DNA from 2 places in the Pantoea sp. X-Soil-ISGK-355 genome. Region 2 is predicted to be linked to the other one. Evidence: predicted binding sites of a transcription regulator. Region 2 holds the regulator's gene; the other holds the start of a gene.
The links. The regulator PurR, encoded in region 2, represses purine synthesis genes. The targets are predictions, from matches to a motif close to CANGCAAACGTTTGCNTG.
Positions count from the first base shown of each region.

Region 1: the regulator PurR is predicted to act here: its motif matches at 4,900-4,917, upstream of AC6I8J_RS06455 (amino acid aminotransferase).

Region 1 covers NZ_AP035971.1:1,423,092-1,431,708, forward strand. Annotated here, with positions in the region: gene mukB (chromosome partition protein MukB) at 1-217, shown strand, start outside; gene ldtD (L,D-transpeptidase) at 365-2,176, shown strand; gene mepK (peptidoglycan L,D-endopeptidase MepK) at 2,362-2,910, shown strand; gene AC6I8J_RS06450 (MBL fold metallo-hydrolase) at 2,950-3,579, shown strand; gene AC6I8J_RS06455 (amino acid aminotransferase) at 3,646-4,836, opposite strand; gene ompF (porin OmpF) at 5,069-6,172, opposite strand; gene asnS (asparagine--tRNA ligase) at 6,473-7,873, opposite strand; gene pncB (nicotinate phosphoribosyltransferase) at 8,030-8,617, opposite strand, start outside.
Region 2 covers NZ_AP035971.1:1,829,542-1,838,158, reverse strand. Annotated here, with positions in the region: gene AC6I8J_RS08470 (alkene reductase) at 1-596, shown strand, start outside; gene gloA (lactoylglutathione lyase) at 713-1,120, shown strand; gene rnt (ribonuclease T) at 1,241-1,909, shown strand; gene AC6I8J_RS08455 (Grx4 family monothiol glutaredoxin) at 1,953-2,288, opposite strand; gene AC6I8J_RS08450 (C40 family peptidase) at 2,653-3,462, shown strand; gene cydH (cytochrome bd-I oxidase subunit CydH) at 3,510-3,599, opposite strand; gene purR (HTH-type transcriptional repressor PurR) at 3,881-4,906, shown strand; gene punR (DNA-binding transcriptional activator PunR) at 4,903-5,808, opposite strand; gene punC (purine nucleoside transporter PunC) at 5,916-7,118, shown strand; gene cfa (cyclopropane fatty acyl phospholipid synthase) at 7,429-8,577, shown strand.

The DNA.
Region 1 (8,617 bases), 410 kb from region 2:
GCGACTGGAGATGCAGTTAGTGATTGCCGCGCCGGAGAATATCAGCCCGGAGAAAGGCACAACCTACAAACTGGTACGTAAGGTGTTTAATAACACCGAGCATGTGCATGTGGTCGGTCTGCGGGGTTTTGCTGCCGATCCTTCGCCGGTGCGTGCGGGAAGTGACGCAGATGCGCTGCCCGATTTAACCGCTGAAAATTCGCAGGCGGAAACGTAGTCAAAAACTGAACCATTCGTTAATCTGGTTACGGCATTTGTCGCATGAGGCAAATGCCGTTTTTGTTTGTATACTCACATGATGAGTCACGGCGCGGTCGCAGTGGATACAGGGAACACTGCGAAGTTGAAAAACAAGGGGGCAGGGATGTTGCTGGTAAAAAAATTAAATCATCATCGCGTTCTATCATTGTTAGCGCTGGCGCTAACCGTTGTTCCATTTACGCTACCGCAGGCCGCTGTCATCGCCGCTTTGCCCGGGACAACGCAGGCGGCTATCTCCGTTTCCGAAAGTCAGCAACGCATCCGGCAGGCATTTTCCAGCGCCGATCAGCCGTTTTATCTGGCACCGCTGGCGACGCTCTATGCATCCCGCCATATGCAGCCGCTCTGGCAGGATGCTCAGGCGGTGCAAAAATTTCAGCAGCAGCTGGCTGAGGTGGCGCTTTCAGGTGTTCAGCCACAGTTCACGCGCTGGATTGAGCGTCTGACGAATCCGGCTATTACCGGCTTTGCCCGCGATGTCGCGCTCTCCGATGCAATGCTGGGTTATCTGCAGTTTGTTTCAAATGTGCCGACACAGGGTGAAACGTGGCTCTACAGCAACGTTCCTTACAGGCTGACACAGCCGTCGATCGCGGTCGTGAATCAGTGGCAGAACGCGGTCAATGCGGGTTCTGATAACACGTTTATTGCCTCATTACAGCCGCAGCACCCACAGTATCAGCCTATGCACGCCGCGCTGAAAACGTTGCTCAGCGATAAGCAGCCCTGGCCACAACTGAAAAGCAGTGAAACCCTGCGTCCCGGCCAGGTCAGTGATGACGTTCCAGCCCTGCGTGAAATTCTGCAGCGCAGCGGCATGTTAACGGCACAGGTTAACGCGCCCGCACCGGATGACGATGCGGTGCCTGTCGCGCCGTCGCCGGTGACGCACAGCGACCAGCCTGTCGCGGTGAGTCCTTCCGCTACGCCAGTCACTAATCTGCTTACGCCATCACCGCAGTCACCGGGTAATGTCCAGGGTCAGACGCTGGACGGGAATACCGCCAATGTCTATGACGAGACGCTGGTGGCCGGTGTGAAGCGTTTCCAGCATTGGCAGGGACTGGATGGCGATGGCGCTATCGGTGCCAGAACACGGCAGTGGCTTAACGTCTCTCCGCAGATGCGTGCTTCTCTGCTGGCGCTGAATATTCAGCGCCTGCGTCTGCTGCCGGACGATATGCACAACGGCATTATGGTGAACATCGCCAACTATTCGCTGATCTATTACAACAACGGCAACAAAATTCTTTCATCGCGCGTTATCGTCGGTCGTCCCGATCGTAAAACGCCACTTATGCGCAGTGCGCTGAATAATGTCGTGCTTAACCCGCCGTGGAATGTGCCGACAACCCTGGTGCGTAAAGACATCATTCCAAAGGTGAAGCAGGATCCAACCTATCTTTATAAGCATGGGTATACCCTGCTGTCAGGCTGGAGCGCAGATGCTGAAGTAATTGATCCCAGCATGATCGACTGGCGCATGGTCACCGCCTCATCGTTCCCTTACCGATTGATTCAGGCCCCGGGCGTGGCGAATGCGCTGGGCCGGTATAAATTTAATATGCCGAGTTCAGATGCGATCTACCTGCATGACACGCCAAACCATAACCTGTTCCAGCGTGATATCCGTGCGCTCAGTTCAGGTTGTGTGCGGGTGAACAAAGCGTCTGAGCTGGCAGGCTTATTGCTGCAGGATGCGGGCTGGAACGACTCCCGAATTTCCAGTACGTTGAAAGAGGGTGACACCCGCTATGTGCCGATTCGCCACCGCATTCCGGTCAATCTCTATTATCTGACGGCGTGGGTCGCTGATGATGGCAAACCGCAGTTCCGCACAGATATTTACAATTATGATGACACCGCCCGTTCGGGCAGTCAGGCTCTGAGTCGGGCCGAGCAATTACTGCTCTAGTAATTGATTTTAAATCGTTCCCCGCAAATCCTTATTAAAGAAAAATCTTATCAAATGGCGATCCCTCAGGGGATCGCCTCGCAAACTCATGGCAGATGGGTTGACGCTTCTCTGAGAGAAAGTTATGGTTCGGCCTGTGCGCTTTTTGCACATTTCTATGGCTCCACTCTCAGGTAAACCGTTACATGTCTACTATTGATTCTTTTCGTCGCAAACTACTGCTGTGCGGTAGTGCCGCCGCCGGACTGGCATTATTGCCAGCTTCTGCAAGGGCCTCGCTTTCAACGTCTCGCCCGCGTGTATTGATGCTTAATAATCTTCACACCGGTGAAACCCTTAAAACTGAGTTTTTTAATGGTAAGAGTTACGACAAGGATGAGCTGTCACGATTAAATCATTTTTTCCGTGACTATCGCGCCAACAAAGTGAAAAGCATCGATCCACATCTGTTTGACCAGATTTTTCGCCTGCAGGCGCTGCTGGGTATGCGTAAACCGATACAGCTGGTTTCTGGCTATCGTTCACTGGCAACCAACAACATGTTACGTGAGAGCGGTCCGGGAGTCGCGAAACACAGCTATCACACCAAAGGCCAGGCGATGGATTTTCATATTGAAGGCGTTTCGCTGGCGAATGTACGCAAAGCGGCGTTATCTCTGCGTGCGGGTGGTGTAGGATATTATCCCCGCAGTAACTTTGTACATATTGATACCGGTCCGATCAGGCACTGGTAGTGACACCGGCAACGCTGCGTGAGCCGGTCATGGAGCGTTATGAATTACCACATTATTCCTGTTACCGCTTTTGCCCAGAACTGCTCAGTTATCTGGTGCGACACGACTCGCGAAGCCGCACTGGTCGACCCAGGCGGCGATGCCGGACTGATCAAACAAACGCTGGAACAGCTTAAACTTAAACCCGCTCAGATTCTGCTGACACATGGACACCTTGATCATGTCGGGGCCGCTGTTGAACTGGCAGCATTTTATCAGATTCCGATTGTTGGACCGCAAAAGCGCGATGCCTTCTGGCTTGAAGCGCTGCCAACTCAGAGCCGGATGTTCGGACTTGACGAGTGCGCGCCGTTTACCCCCGATCGCTGGCTGGAAGAGGGAGAGAGCGTGCAGGTCGGGCTGATCACGCTGGACGTTCTGCACTGCCCGGGACATTCACCTGGCCATGTCGTGTTCTTTGACCGGCCAGGACAATTACTGATTTCAGGCGACGTGATTTTTAATGGTGGTGTTGGGCGTACTGACTTCCCACAGGGCGATCATCAGCAGCTCATCGAGGCTATCCGCACAAAATTACTGCCGCTGGGCGATGATGTGACTTTTCTTCCCGGTCACGGCCCGATTTCTACGCTGGGGCATGAACGCATCAGCAATCCTTTCCTGCAGTAAATAATCCGCCATTTTCCGTGCAATAAAAAATGGGCCATCAGGCCCATTTTTGTTTCGTCGACAGCGTTACAGCACCGCGACAATCGCTTCGCACAGCGCCGACATATTGTCTGGCGTCATGCCCGCCACATTCACCCGCCCTGAGTTCACCGCGTAGACGCCAAACTCTTCACGCAGGCGAATAACCTGGTCTTTGGTCAGGCCACTGAAGGAGAACATACCGTTCTGCTTAATAATAAAGCTGAAGTCGCGCTGTGCGCCTTTTTCCGCCAGAGTATTTACGAAGAGCTGACGCATGCGCTGAATGCGCTGACGCATGTCCGACAGCTCCTGCTCCCAGATGGTACGCAGGGTATCATTGCCCAGAATGGTGGCGACGATGGCGGCGCCATGTGCAGGCGGATTGGAGTAGTTCGCGCGAATGGTGTACTTCACCTGACTGAACGCGGTATCTGCCACGCTCGCATCGGCGGCAACCAGCGTGATGGCACCAACACGTTCGTTATACAGACCGAAGTTCTTGGAGTAAGAGCTGGCGACGATCAGTTCCTGATGCGAGGCGGCAAATATGCGCAGGCCTTCTGCATCTTCATCCAGACCACGGGCAAAGCCCTGGTAAGCGAAGTCGAACAACGGCAGCCAGCCATTGGCCTGTGACAGCTGCGCCAGCTGTTGCCACTGCCCGGCGGTCGGGTCGATACCGGTCGGGTTATGGCAGCAGCCGTGGAACAGCACCACGTCGCCTGGCTGAACCTGTTTCAGTGACGCCAGCATGCCATCGAAATCCAGCGTATGGTTTGCCGGGTCGTAATAGTGGTATTCACAGACCTCAAGACCGGCAGCCTTAAACACGTTGTTGTGATTTGGCCAGCTTGGATTGCTTATCCAGACCCGCTTCACCGATGTTTGCGTGGCGAGGAAATCGGCTGCAACGCGTAGCGCACCTGTACCACCCGGTGTCTGAGCCGTGCGGGCGCGGCCAGCGGTGATTAGCGGACTCTGGTTGCCGAACAGCAGGGCCTGCGTGCAGCGGGCAAAATCCGCCAGCCCATCAATGCTGAGATAGTTTTTGGTGGTTTCATTTTCCAGCAGGTATTGCTCAGCTTTTTTAACACTGGTCAGTACCGGGGTCTTGCCGGTTTCGTCTTTATAAACGCCGATACCCAGATTGATTTTTTCAGGGCGGTCATCAGCACGAAACAGATCGGCCAGTCCAAGAATAGGATCGGCGGGTGCAGCAGAGATCGATTCAAACATGTGTCAGGTCCATTAGCGTGAACTTTAGCAAGAGGGCTCTCAGGTTAGCGTCCGGCCAGACAAATGCCAACCGTTTGCGAGACAAATTCATACATTTTGCAGTGTGGATTGCGCGACGGAGAAAGGTAGTGATTAAAGCGAGGTAACGGCTCGGGGAAAAACGCACCTGTTGGGAATAGCAGCCATAAAAAACGGGGCCGTAGCCCCGTTTTTCAACATGTTTAAAGCGGAATTAGAACTGGTAAACCAGGCCAACACCAACCACGTCGTCTGTGTTCAGACCCAGACGGTTGTTGTCATCCAGCTGGTTGATCTGATAGTCCACATAGGTAGACATGTTTTTGTTGAAGTAGTAAGTCGCGCCAACGTCAATGTATTTAACCAGGTCAGCATCGCCCACGCCTTCAATGTCCTTGCCTTTAGACTGCACGTAAGCAACGGAAGGACGCAGGCCGAAGTCGAACTGGTACTGTGCAACCAATTCAATGTTCTGAGCCTTGTTAGCGAATGCAGTGGTGGTGGTGCCAGGAGCAATTGTTAAGTCAAATGGCGTTGAGTTACGGGTTTCACCGTAGTAAGCAGCCAGGTAAACATTGTTCGCATCATATTTCAGACCAGTTGCCCAGTTTTCAGCGCGTTTGCCCTGACCAACAACTGTACCGTTAGCAGCAACACCGGCTGCCTGTGCATCAGTACGATCGCTGCTGCTATAAGCACCAACAACACCTACGCCGATTGGTGAAACGTAAGAGGTTGAGAGACCCCAGCCGTCGCCGTTAGCACGACGAATGTCACTACGCTCGTTTTTGCCCTGATACTGAACTGCGAAGTCCCAGCCATCTACCAGACCAAAGAAGTTGGTGTTGCGGTAGGTCAGCAGGCCGGTGCTACGACCGTTCATGAAGTTATCTGAGTATCCTGAGTCGCCACCGAACTCTGGCAGCATATCGGTCCAGCCGATTGCATCGTAAACCACACCGTAGTTACGGCCGTAGTCGATTGAGCCAGCATCACCGAATTTCAGACCGGCAAAGCCCAGACGGGTTTTGTTGTTATTCTGTGCGTCGGAACCTTCAGAGTTGTTAGCCTGAATGTTGTATTCCCACTGGCCGTAACCGGTCAGTTGGTCATTAATCTGAGTTTCACCTTTGAAGCCGAAACGAACGTATGACTTGTCGCCATCGCTGCCATCGTTATCAGAGAAGTAGTGCAGGCCGACTGCTTTACCGTACAGGTCCAGTTTGTTGCCGTCTTTGTTATAGATTTCTGCAGCGTTTGCTGCGCCGGCGGCTAACAGAGCAGGGATAACCACTGCAAGAATATTGCGCTTCATCATTATTCATTACCCTCATTGGAGTTATTTGTACACCTGCCACTGCCGTCAGGAAATCTTTACAGAACCCTGAGCGAAGTTTGGTGTCTTCCTGTGTCTGCACGCATCTTTCCATCCCACCCGCCGTAATTCTAGCGCTTAAATGCTACTAAACTCGTAATCTTGTTTCAGTAAGAAAATATGTATTACAAAATGTAAAAAATACGGAACTTTGTGAGAGAACTCAAAATTTACAAAAATAAAAAAAGGCCGGCAGTGCCGACCTCTTTATATATATGAATTTCTTATATTTAATGCTGAATTTTAGAAACTTGCATTGCGTGGCGTGCGCGGGAAGGGGATAACGTCCCTGACATTTTGCACGCCAGTCACATAGGCGATTAAACGTTCAAAGCCCAGTCCGAAACCTGAATGTGGCACAGTACCGTAGCGACGCAGGTCACGATACCACCAGTAATCTTCTTTATTCAGACCCATCTCTTCCAGACGTGCGTCCAGGACATCCAGACGCTCTTCACGCTGTGAACCGCCGATGATCTCACCAATGCCTGGCGCCAGAACATCCATCGCCGCCACGGTTTTGCCATCCTCGTTCAGGCGCATATAGAACGCTTTAATGTCTTTCGGATAGTTTTTCACCACCACCGGCGCTTTAAAGTGTTTCTCGGCCAGGTAACGCTCATGCTCTGAGGAGAGATCGATACCCCAGGAAACCGGGTTTTCGAAGGTCTGACCGCAGTTCATCAGGATCTCAACCGCGTCGGTGTAGTCGACCTGGGCAAAATCGGTGGTAATGAAACGCTGAAGACGCTCAACGGCATCTTTATCCACGCGCTCAGCGAAGAACGCCATGTCATCGGCACGCTCTTCCAGCACCGCGTTGAAGACATACTTCAGCATTGCTTCGGCCAGTGCAGCCGCATCATCCAGTGAGGCAAAGGCGATTTCCGGCTCCAGCATCCAGAATTCCGCCAGATGGCGGCTGGTGTTGGAATTCTCTGCGCGGAACGTCGGGCCGAAGGTGTAGATCTTCGACAGGGCGCTGGCATAGGTTTCGCCGTTCAGCTGACCGGAAACAGTCAGGAAGGCTTCTTTGCCAAAGAAATCTTCGCTGAAGTCGACTTTGCCCTGATCATTACGCGGCAGGTTTTCCATATCCAGCGTCGAGACACGGAACATTTCGCCAGCACCTTCGGTATCGGATGCAGTGATCAGCGGAGTGGAAACCCAGAAATAGCCATTTTCATGGAAGAAGCGATGCAGCGCCTGCGCCAGAGTATGGCGAACGCGGGCGACCGCGCCAATCAGGTTAGTGCGTGGACGCAGGTGTGCCACTTCGCGCAGATACTCGATGCTGTGACGCTTCGCCGCCATCGGGTAGCTGTCCGGATCTTCTACCCAGCCGACGACTTCCAGGCTGGTCGCCTGAATTTCAAACGCCTGGCCCTGACCCGGCGACGCCACCACTTTACCGGTCACGATGACGGAACAGCCCGTGGTCAGACGCAGCACTTCATCCTGATAATTATTCAGAGAATTATTGACGACAGCCTGAACGGGATTAAAGCAGGAGCCGTCATAGACAGCGATGAAGGAAAGACCGGCTTTGGAATCTCTTCGGGTACGCACCCAACCACGTACGGTGACTTCACTGTCAACCGCGACGCGACCGTGCAGTACGTCCGCTACAGGCACTACGCTCATAAATATCTCTCTATATAGAAGAAGTGAGTTAAAAGTTGCCCCATCCGGGGTTTTGCTATGTTACTTGTGAGTCTTCAGGAAACAAGCAAAATTCAGGGGGAAAGCGGATTTATTACAGCAGAGGCGGGGCGCATCAACGCCCCGATAAGAAGAGGTTTAACTCGCTTTTTTCACCAGCGGCAGATCAAAGGCTTTTCGCAGCGCTTTGACAAAAGCCTTATCCTGGCAGATGGTTTTGCCCGGGCTGTCTGAAAGTTTCGCTACTGGCTTGCCGTTGCACTGCACCAGCTTGATAACGATGTTCAGTGGCGTTACGCCCGGAATATCGCAGGTCAGGCGGGTACCGATGCCGAACACGACATTCGTCCGCTGACCAAAGTGGCGATAAAGCGCCAGCGCTTTGTCGAGATTTAAGTTGTCAGAAAAGACCAGATGTTTACTTTGCGGATCGATACCCAGCTTCTGATAATGAGCCAGTGCTTTCTCGCCCCATTCAACCGGATCGCCGGAGTCGTGACGCAGCCCCTGGTAGCGGCGGGCAAACATCGGACCGAAATCGCGCAGGAACGCATCCATCGCGATGCAATCGGTCAGCGCGATACCCAGCTGATCGTCATACTCGTCCAGCCAGGCCTGCAGCGCAGCACGCTGACTGTTGGCGAGAACCGGGCTGATTTGCTGGAAGGCCTGGAACCACTCATGCGCCTGAGTACCGACCGGCGTCAGAGACAGACGGCGCGCCAG
Region 2 (8,617 bases):
CGGCGAACGCACGTGAAGCAGACTTCGACCTGCTTGAGCTGCACTCCGCACATGGCTATCTGATGCATCAGTTCCTGGCGCCGGGTTCAAACCAGCGTACTGACGAATATGGCGGCAGCATCGAAAAACGCGGTCGCTTTGCGCTGGAAGTGGTCGATGCGGTGATCGCTAACTGGTCAGCCGATCGTATTGGTATCCGCGTCTCGCCTATCGGCAGCTTCCAGAATCTGGACAACGGTCCGGACGAAGAAGAAGCGGCGCTGTGGTACATCGGCGAGCTGGCAAAACGCAACATCGCCTATCTGCATCTCTCAGAGCCAGACTGGGCCGGTGGTCAGCCTTACACCGACGCATTCCGTCAGAAAGTGCGTGATCTCTTCCCGGGTGCCATCATTGGTGCCGGTGCCTACACCGTTGAGAAAGCAGATGATCTGATTGGTCGCGGTCTAATCGATGCGGTTGCGTTTGGTCGTGATTACATTGCTAACCCGGATCTGGTTGAGCGTCTCCAGCAGGATGCCCCACTCAACCCACAGCGTCCGGAAAGCTTCTACGGCGGCGGCGCGGAAGGTTATATCGACTACCCGACGCTGTAATCTGTTTGGGCTGCCGTCCGGGACGATGACGGCAGCCATTATTCAATGGCGATTTTCGTCGCTATACTTAGCGCCTGGGTCATCCGGCGATGGCGTTTTATTTAAAAGAGGATGTTATGCGTTTACTTCATACCATGCTGCGCGTTGGCGATCTGCAACGTTCAATCGATTTCTACACCCGTGTGCTGGGCATGCGCGTGCTGCGTCAGAGTGAAAACACCGAATATAAATATACCCTGGCATTCGTGGGCTACACCGACGAAAGCGAAGGTGCGGTGATCGAGCTGACCTACAACTGGGGCGTTGATAAATATGACCTCGGTAATGCTTATGGTCATATCGCGCTGGGCGTCGATGACGCAGCAGCAGCCTGCGAACGTATCCGCAAAGATGGCGGCAATGTGACCCGTGAAGCGGGCCCGGTCAAAGGCGGCTCCACCATTATTGCCTTTGTTGAAGATCCCGATGGCTACAAAATCGAACTGATCGAAAACAAAGATGCCGGTAACGGCCTGGGCAACTAAACCTGCCTCTCAGCCTGCCTGATCAGGTGGGCTGAATCCCCTTCTCTGCGCTTCATCTGCTGCACCCGGCCCTGTTTTTTGCCATAATACGCGCTGCCCTTTTTCTGCAACGAGATCCTGATGTCTGAATCGAATTCCCCTAATGCACTCAATCAACGTTTCCGTGGCTTCTATCCGGTGGTGATCGACGTTGAAACCGCGGGTTTCAATGCGCAAACCGATGCGTTACTGGAGATTGCCGCTATCACGCTGAAAATGGATGAAGAGGGATGGATTCAGATTGATCAGACGCTGCATTTCAACGTCGAACCCTTTGTCGGCTCGCTTTTGCATCCGGAAGCGCTGGCCTTTACCGGTATCGATCCGAGTAATCCGCTGCGCGGCGCAGTCAGTGAATATGAAGCACTGCATGCCATTTTCAAAATGGTCCGCAAGGGCATTAAAGACAGCGGCTGCAATCGCGCCATTATGGTGGCGCACAATGCCACGTTTGATCTGAATTTCATGTCGGCGGCAGCAGAACGTGCCAGCCTGAAGCGCAACCCGTTTCACCCGTTTGCCACCTTTGATACTGCGGCCCTGAGCGGACTGGTGCTGGGTCAGACGGTGCTGGCGAAAGCCTGTATTGCGGCGGGAATGGAGTTTGACAGTACGCAGGCGCATTCTGCGCTCTATGACACTCAGCAGACAGCGACACTGTTCTGCGAGCTGGTAAACCGCTGGAAACGGTTAGGCGGCTGGCCACTGCCCTTCGCCGAGGGCGACGCAGACGCCTGCGCCTCCGCATAAGGGATGCCACAATGAAAAAGGCCGACATGATGTCGGCCTTTTTTTATTCTGCTTCTTTAAACTTTTCTGCAGTCTCTTTGATCAGTGTCTGCAGCTCACCACGTTGTAACATCTCAACGATGATATCGCATCCACCAACCAGCTCACCATCGACCCACAGCTGCGGAAAGGTCGGCCAGTTAGCGAATTTCGGCATCTCGGCACGAATGTCCGGGTTCTGCAGAATATCCACGTAAGCAAAACGCTCACCGCAGGCTGACAGCGCCTGCACCGCCTGTGCAGAGAAACCGCAGCTTGGCAGTTTCGGGGAACCTTTCATGTACAGCAGGATCGGGTTTTCTGCGATCTGGCGCTGAATTTTTTCTACAGTACTCATAATTGCCTTCCTTAATTCGTTACTTCGTGTTTGTTTATTGTAGCGACTTCGCAGCGTGACTGAAAACGAGATTTTACCGCTGTCCGATTAAATCGCCATCATTGTTAAGTTCCGCCTCGGGACGCCTGAATGCCTGATTATTAACAGCTGGTAACAGTTTAATAATTCGTAATAATTTCGTTGAGATAAGATGCTGAAAATGTTCATTTTCAGCGCGATTGCATGGGTTGCAAAGATTAATATTAAAAGGCATTACAGTTTTTAAAAGAACTGGACTAGAATGGCCTGGGCACTGATCCTGGATCAGATTAATCTCAACTTTGTCGCGGTGCGTAGTGGCCCTGACAACTTAACTAATCAACGGACTATGCGTTTAATCATTACGCTTTTCATGCTGGCCTTTGCGCAACTGTTTTTCAACGTCGCTGCTGCTTCCCCGCACACGCCGGTGAACGTCAGTACGCATAAAGCAGAAAAAAAGAGTGCGCGCGATGATGAGCGCCGCAAGCGTCGCCAGGTAAAAACGGTGACCAAAAAAACTCGCCTCAGCCCTGTTCAAAAACTCAAAACGAAAAAACAGAAAAAAGTCGAACTCACTGCTAAACAGACGCCTGCTAAGAAGACCTCGCTTAAAACCGCCCGTATCAGCAAAAGCAAAGAAAAAAATAAAGAAAAAAAACGCTATGGTCATCAGCGCCTGCTGAAAACCGCTGAGGTCACCACCAGCGAACCTGGCACGATTAAAATGAGCAAATCACACCGTCAGCGCTACCAGAAAGCGCGAGAAACCGCGATGACGAAGCTGATGGGACAGCTGGGTAAACCGTATCAGTGGGGCGGCACCTCACCACATACTGGTTTCGATTGCAGCGGTCTGGTCTGGTATGCCTATAAAGATCTGGTGAAGTTTAAGATCCCGCGTACCGCTAACGAGATGTATCACCTGCGTGACGCAGCACCGATTAAGCGTGAATCGCTGGAGAAAGGCGATCTGGTCTTCTTCCGCATTAACGGTCGCGGTACGGCGGACCACGTCGGCGTTTACCTGGGCGATGGCAAGTTTATTCAGTCGCCACGTACCGGCAAAGATATTCAGATCAGTGCATTAGGCGAAGATTACTGGCAGCGCCACTATATTGGTGCCCGTCGGGTGATGACGCCGAAAACCATTCGCTGAGCAGCACTACAGTCCGAAAAAAGCCGGGATTATCCCGGCTTTTTTTATTAGTGCAGAATGGCGGTAAAACTGAAAGCCACAATCATCAGCAGACAGCCGACAGTGGTCATTAACGCCAGTTTAAGATCGGTACTCATTGTTTGCTCCTTAGTCACACACTTTGTAGGGATATGGCATTTTCCCACAGGGTCCGGTAAAAATCTCGTTTTATCCGTTCAGCCTTGTTAGAATCTCGCCTTTGTTGCGCAACGCGTGCAACCCTGATTCCGTTTGCGCATCTTTTGAGGCGTTTTTTCTCCGCCAGAAGCCTGTTTACCGGCCAGAAAAGCCGCATTTTTGCGGAAAAAACCCTGAGCAGACGCAAACGTTTAACATTACGCTTATCATAGAGTTAGGTAAGCACTGGAGTCCGATTTTCATGGCAACAATTAAAGATGTGGCGAAACGCGCTGGCGTCTCAACGACCACCGTTTCGCACGTCATCAATAAAACCCGCTTTGTCGCTGAAGAGACGCGCGAGGCGGTCTGGCAGGCAATTAAAGAATTGCACTACTCGCCGAGCGCTGTAGCACGCAGTCTGAAAGTAAACCACACCAAGACGCTGGGTCTGCTTGCCACCTCCAGCGAAGCGCCCTATTTCGCTGAAATTATTGAGGCGGTTGAAAATCACTGTTTTGATAAAGGCTATACGCTGATTCTGGGTAATGCGCATAACGACCTGCAAAAACAGCGCGCCTACCTCAGCATGATGGCGCAGAAGCGTGTCGATGGCCTGCTGGTGATGTGCTCTGAGTATCCGGACGATCTGCTGCAGATGCTGGAAGAGAACCGCAATATCCCGATGGTGGTGATGGACTGGGGCGAATCGCGCGCCGACTTTACCGATACGGTTCTCGATAATGCCTTCCAGGGCGGCTATCTGGCGGGACGCTATCTGATTGAACGCGGACACCGCGATATCGGTGCCATTCCGGGTCAGATGGAGCGCAATACCGGCGGCGGACGCCATGCCGGTTTCCTGAAGGCACTGGAAGAAGCGGGAATTCAGCCGCGCGCGGAATGGATTGTGCAGGGTGACTTTGAGCCAGAGTCGGGTTATCAGGCGATGCAGCAGATCCTGTCGCAAAAGCAGCGCCCGACCGCCGTCTTCTGCGGCGGCGACATCATGGCGATGGGGGCCATTTGCGCCGCCGACGAGATGGGTCTGCGCGTGCCGCAGGATATTTCGGTAATCGGTTATGACAATGTGCGCAACGCACGCTATTTCGCCCCTGCCCTGACCACGGTGCATCAGCCTAAAGCCCAGTTGGGTGAGAAGGCGCTGGATATGCTGCTCGACCGCATCACCAGTAAGCGCGAAGTGTCACAAACGATTGAAGTCCATCCGACGCTGATTGAGCGCCGTTCAGTGACCGATGGTCCGTTCCGCGACTATCGCCGCTAATCCTCGCTTAACCACTCCTGATTAAGCGTTTGCGCATCACCCAGATAGCTGAGCAACCAGCCTGTCGCCGGTGATGCGCGATCCTCGGCCCAGCTAACGCAGCAGGGGCTGTCCGGAAATGCTACCGGAAGCGTTAGCTCCACCAGCTCGCCACTGTCGAGCAGTGGCCTGGCCAGATGCCCCGGCACCATCGCCACGCACAAGCCCGCCTGCACGCATTCCAGTCCGGTTTGCCACTCCGGCACCACCAGCCTGCGCTGGTTATCCAGCGTCCATGTCATACGACGCGGCAGTGCGCGTGATGTATCTTCCAGCACCAGGGACGGCCAGCTACGCAGCGTGTCGTCATCTATCTGGCTCGCCTGCGTCAGCGGATGATCGGGCGCGACCACGCAGCGCCAGTTGAGCGTACCCATATCGCGAAACGCAAACCGTCCGCCCACCGGAATTGCCTGGGTGGCCCCAATCGCAACTTCTACCCGGCCATCGGCCAGCGCATCCCAGACACCATTAAAAACTTCATAGCTGATGATCAGCTCCATATCGGGGAAGTGGCGATAGAAATCTTTGACCAGCTGCCGGGTGCGCTGAGGTTTGGCGATACGGTCAACGGCAATGCTGAGCTGCCCGCGCCAGCCATTGGCCAGCTGCTGACACTGCCGCCGTGTAGCAAGCATTTTTTTGATGACGCTGCGCCCTTCCCGGACAAAATGTTCGCCTGCTGGCGTCAGCACCACTTCACGATGCTGGCGTTCGAACAGCGGCACCGCCAGCCAGTTTTCCAGCTGACGCACTGTATAGCTGATGGCAGAAGGTACCCGATGCAGCTCCTGCGCGGCTGCGCTGAAGCTGCCCCCTCGGGCAACCGCGTCAACGACCTCTAATGCATATTCTGACCACATAATCTGCCTTCAAAAATTTTAACAGCAACCGGCAAATATTACCGTTTCACAGCGGCAAACGCACCTTTTACACTCTGCCGCGTTTATCCTGCAAAAATGAGAATGAGATGCTGTCGAATAAAGGATTTATGCCCTATCTTGCCCTGCTGAGCATGCTCGGATTTTTAGCCACTGACATGTATCTGCCCGCCTTTGGTGCGATGCAGCACACCTTTAATACCTCGCCCGGCCTGATTAGCGCCAGTATGAGCCTCTTTCTGGGAGGCTTTGCCGTGGGTCAGCTTTTCTGGGGACCGCTCTCCGACCGCATCGGCCGTAAGCCGGTGCTGCTGGCCGGACTGACCCTGTTTGGCGTCGGCTGTGCGGGCATGCTGTGGGTGAATGATATTACTCTGATGCTGGCGCTGCGCTTTGTGCAGGCCATTGGCGTCTGTGCTGCCGCCGTGAGCTGGCAGGCATTGGTGGTGGATCGCTACCCCGCCGCGCGCGCCAACAAAGTCTTTGCAACGATTATGCCGCTGGTTGCGCTCTCCCCGGCGCTGGCCCCGTTGCTGGGTGCCTGGCTGATCGGTCACTTCCACTGGCGTTCGATTTTTCTGGTGCTGACACTGATTGCGGTGGCGTTGATTCTGACCACCCTGCGTCTGCCCACAGTACGCCCGGAAGCACGCGAAAAAGGAGCACAGCCCGGCTTTCTCACCCTGCTGAAATCCCGGGTCTACAGCGGCAACGTGCTGATCTACTCTGCCTGTTCTGCCAGCTTCTTTGCCTGGCTGACCGGATCGCCGTTCATTCTGGCGGATCTGGGTCTCTCGCCCGCCGATATCGGCCTGAGTTATGTACCCCAGACCCTCGCCTTTTTAATCGGTGGATTTGGCTGTCGCGCCCTGCTCAACCGCTTTAACGGCGCACAGCTGCTCCCCTGGCTGTTAGGCGTCTACAGCCTGAGCATTCTGGCGCTGTTTGCTGTTGCACTTGCAGGCAACAGTACGCTGGTGAGCCTGATGGTGCCGTTCTGTGGGATGGCGCTGGCTAACGGCGCAATTTATCCGATTGTGGTTTCCAGTGCGCTGACGCCCTTCCCGCACGCCACCGGTAAAGCGGCCGCATTGCAGAACACCTTACAACTCGGACTCTGCTTCGCTGCAAGCCTGGCAGTCTCTGCCGGATTAACCCAGGCGCTGTTTACCACTACGCTGATAATGACGGTAACGATTCTGCTGGCGCTACTCGGTTACGCCATGCAGCGTACCGCAAGCGCACAATCTGTTGTTGCCTCTCCGCAACCTGCCTGCCAGGATAACCAGTGACACATTGACTTTTTCGTTAGCATCCTAACAATAAGTCATTGAATATTGACCCGCGTGAGAATATACTCATTCGGGTCAACAAACCTGTAATAAATCAATAATATACTAACGTAATAATCTGATTGGCACCCTGTTGCCGGGACGGTATTCGCGCGCGTTATTCTTAGCCTGACCGACCTGCTGCAGGCTATTCCAGTCCTCTGTATCACACAGTCAACCGGTGTGCGGAATCATCCGTACCGTTTCTCAATGCCTGACAAAATTGACTACTCTTTGTTCAGGTTCAGATTGGACAGGTGGTGGAAAAGCTATGAGTTCATCTTATGCAGAAGCAGTGAGCCCTGAAGAAAACCATTGGTATCGCATCGTCCACGAAATGCTGGAAAAAGCGGATATTGAAATTAATGGTTCACGTCCCTGGGATATTCATATTAATCATCCCGGCTTTTTTAAGCGCGTTCTGCAGGAAGGATCGCTTGGGCTCGGTGAGAGCTACATGGATGGGTGGTGGGAGTGCGACCGGCTGGATATTTTCTTCCATCAGGTGCTTAAACATAAACTCGATCAGCAACTCCCGCATCACTTTAAAGATACGCTGCGCATCGCCGCTGCCCGCTTAACCAATCTGCAGTCGAAAAAGCGGGCCTGGATTGTCGGTAAAGAGCATTACGACCTGGGTAACGATCTCTTTTCACTGATGCTTGACCCCTATATGCAATATTCCTGTGGCTACTGGAAAGAGGCCACGACCCTGGCGACGGCGCAGGAAGCCAAGCTGGATATGATTTGCCGTAAATTAGCGCTGGAACCGGGAATGTCGCTGCTGGATATCGGCTGTGGCTGGGGCGGACTCGCGGAATTTGCCGCATGTCATTATGGCGTTAAAGTGCATGGCGTGACGATTTCCGCCGAACAACAGAAACTGGCGCAGCAGCGCTGTAGCGGATTAGATGTCACGATTCTGTTGCAGGATTATCGCGATCTGAATGAGCAGTTTGATCGCATCGTTTCAGTAGGCATGTTCGAGCATGTCGGGCCAAAGAATTACGCCACCTATTTTGATGTGGTTGATCGTAATTTAAAACCTGACGGTATTTTCCTTCTTCACACCATTGGCGCGATTAAAACCGATATGAGCGTCGATCCCTGGATTGACAAATATATCTTCCCTAACGGCTGCCTGCCTTCAGTGCGTCACGTGGCGGATGCCAGCGAGCCGCATTTTATTCTGGAAGACTGGCATAACTTCGGGGCCGATTACGACAAAACGTTGATGGCCTGGCATGAGCGCTTTTTGCAGGCCTGGCCGGCGCTGGCCGACAACTATGGCGAACGCTTTAAGCGAATGTTCTCCTATTATCTCAATGCCTGTGCCGGTGCCTTCCGGGCGCGCGATATTCAGCTGTGGCAGATTGTGTTCAGCCGCGGTGTTGAGGGTGGATTACGGGTGGCGCGATAGGGAGTATAAAAGCTGGTAATTACGAAGGCGCTTTCCCGGC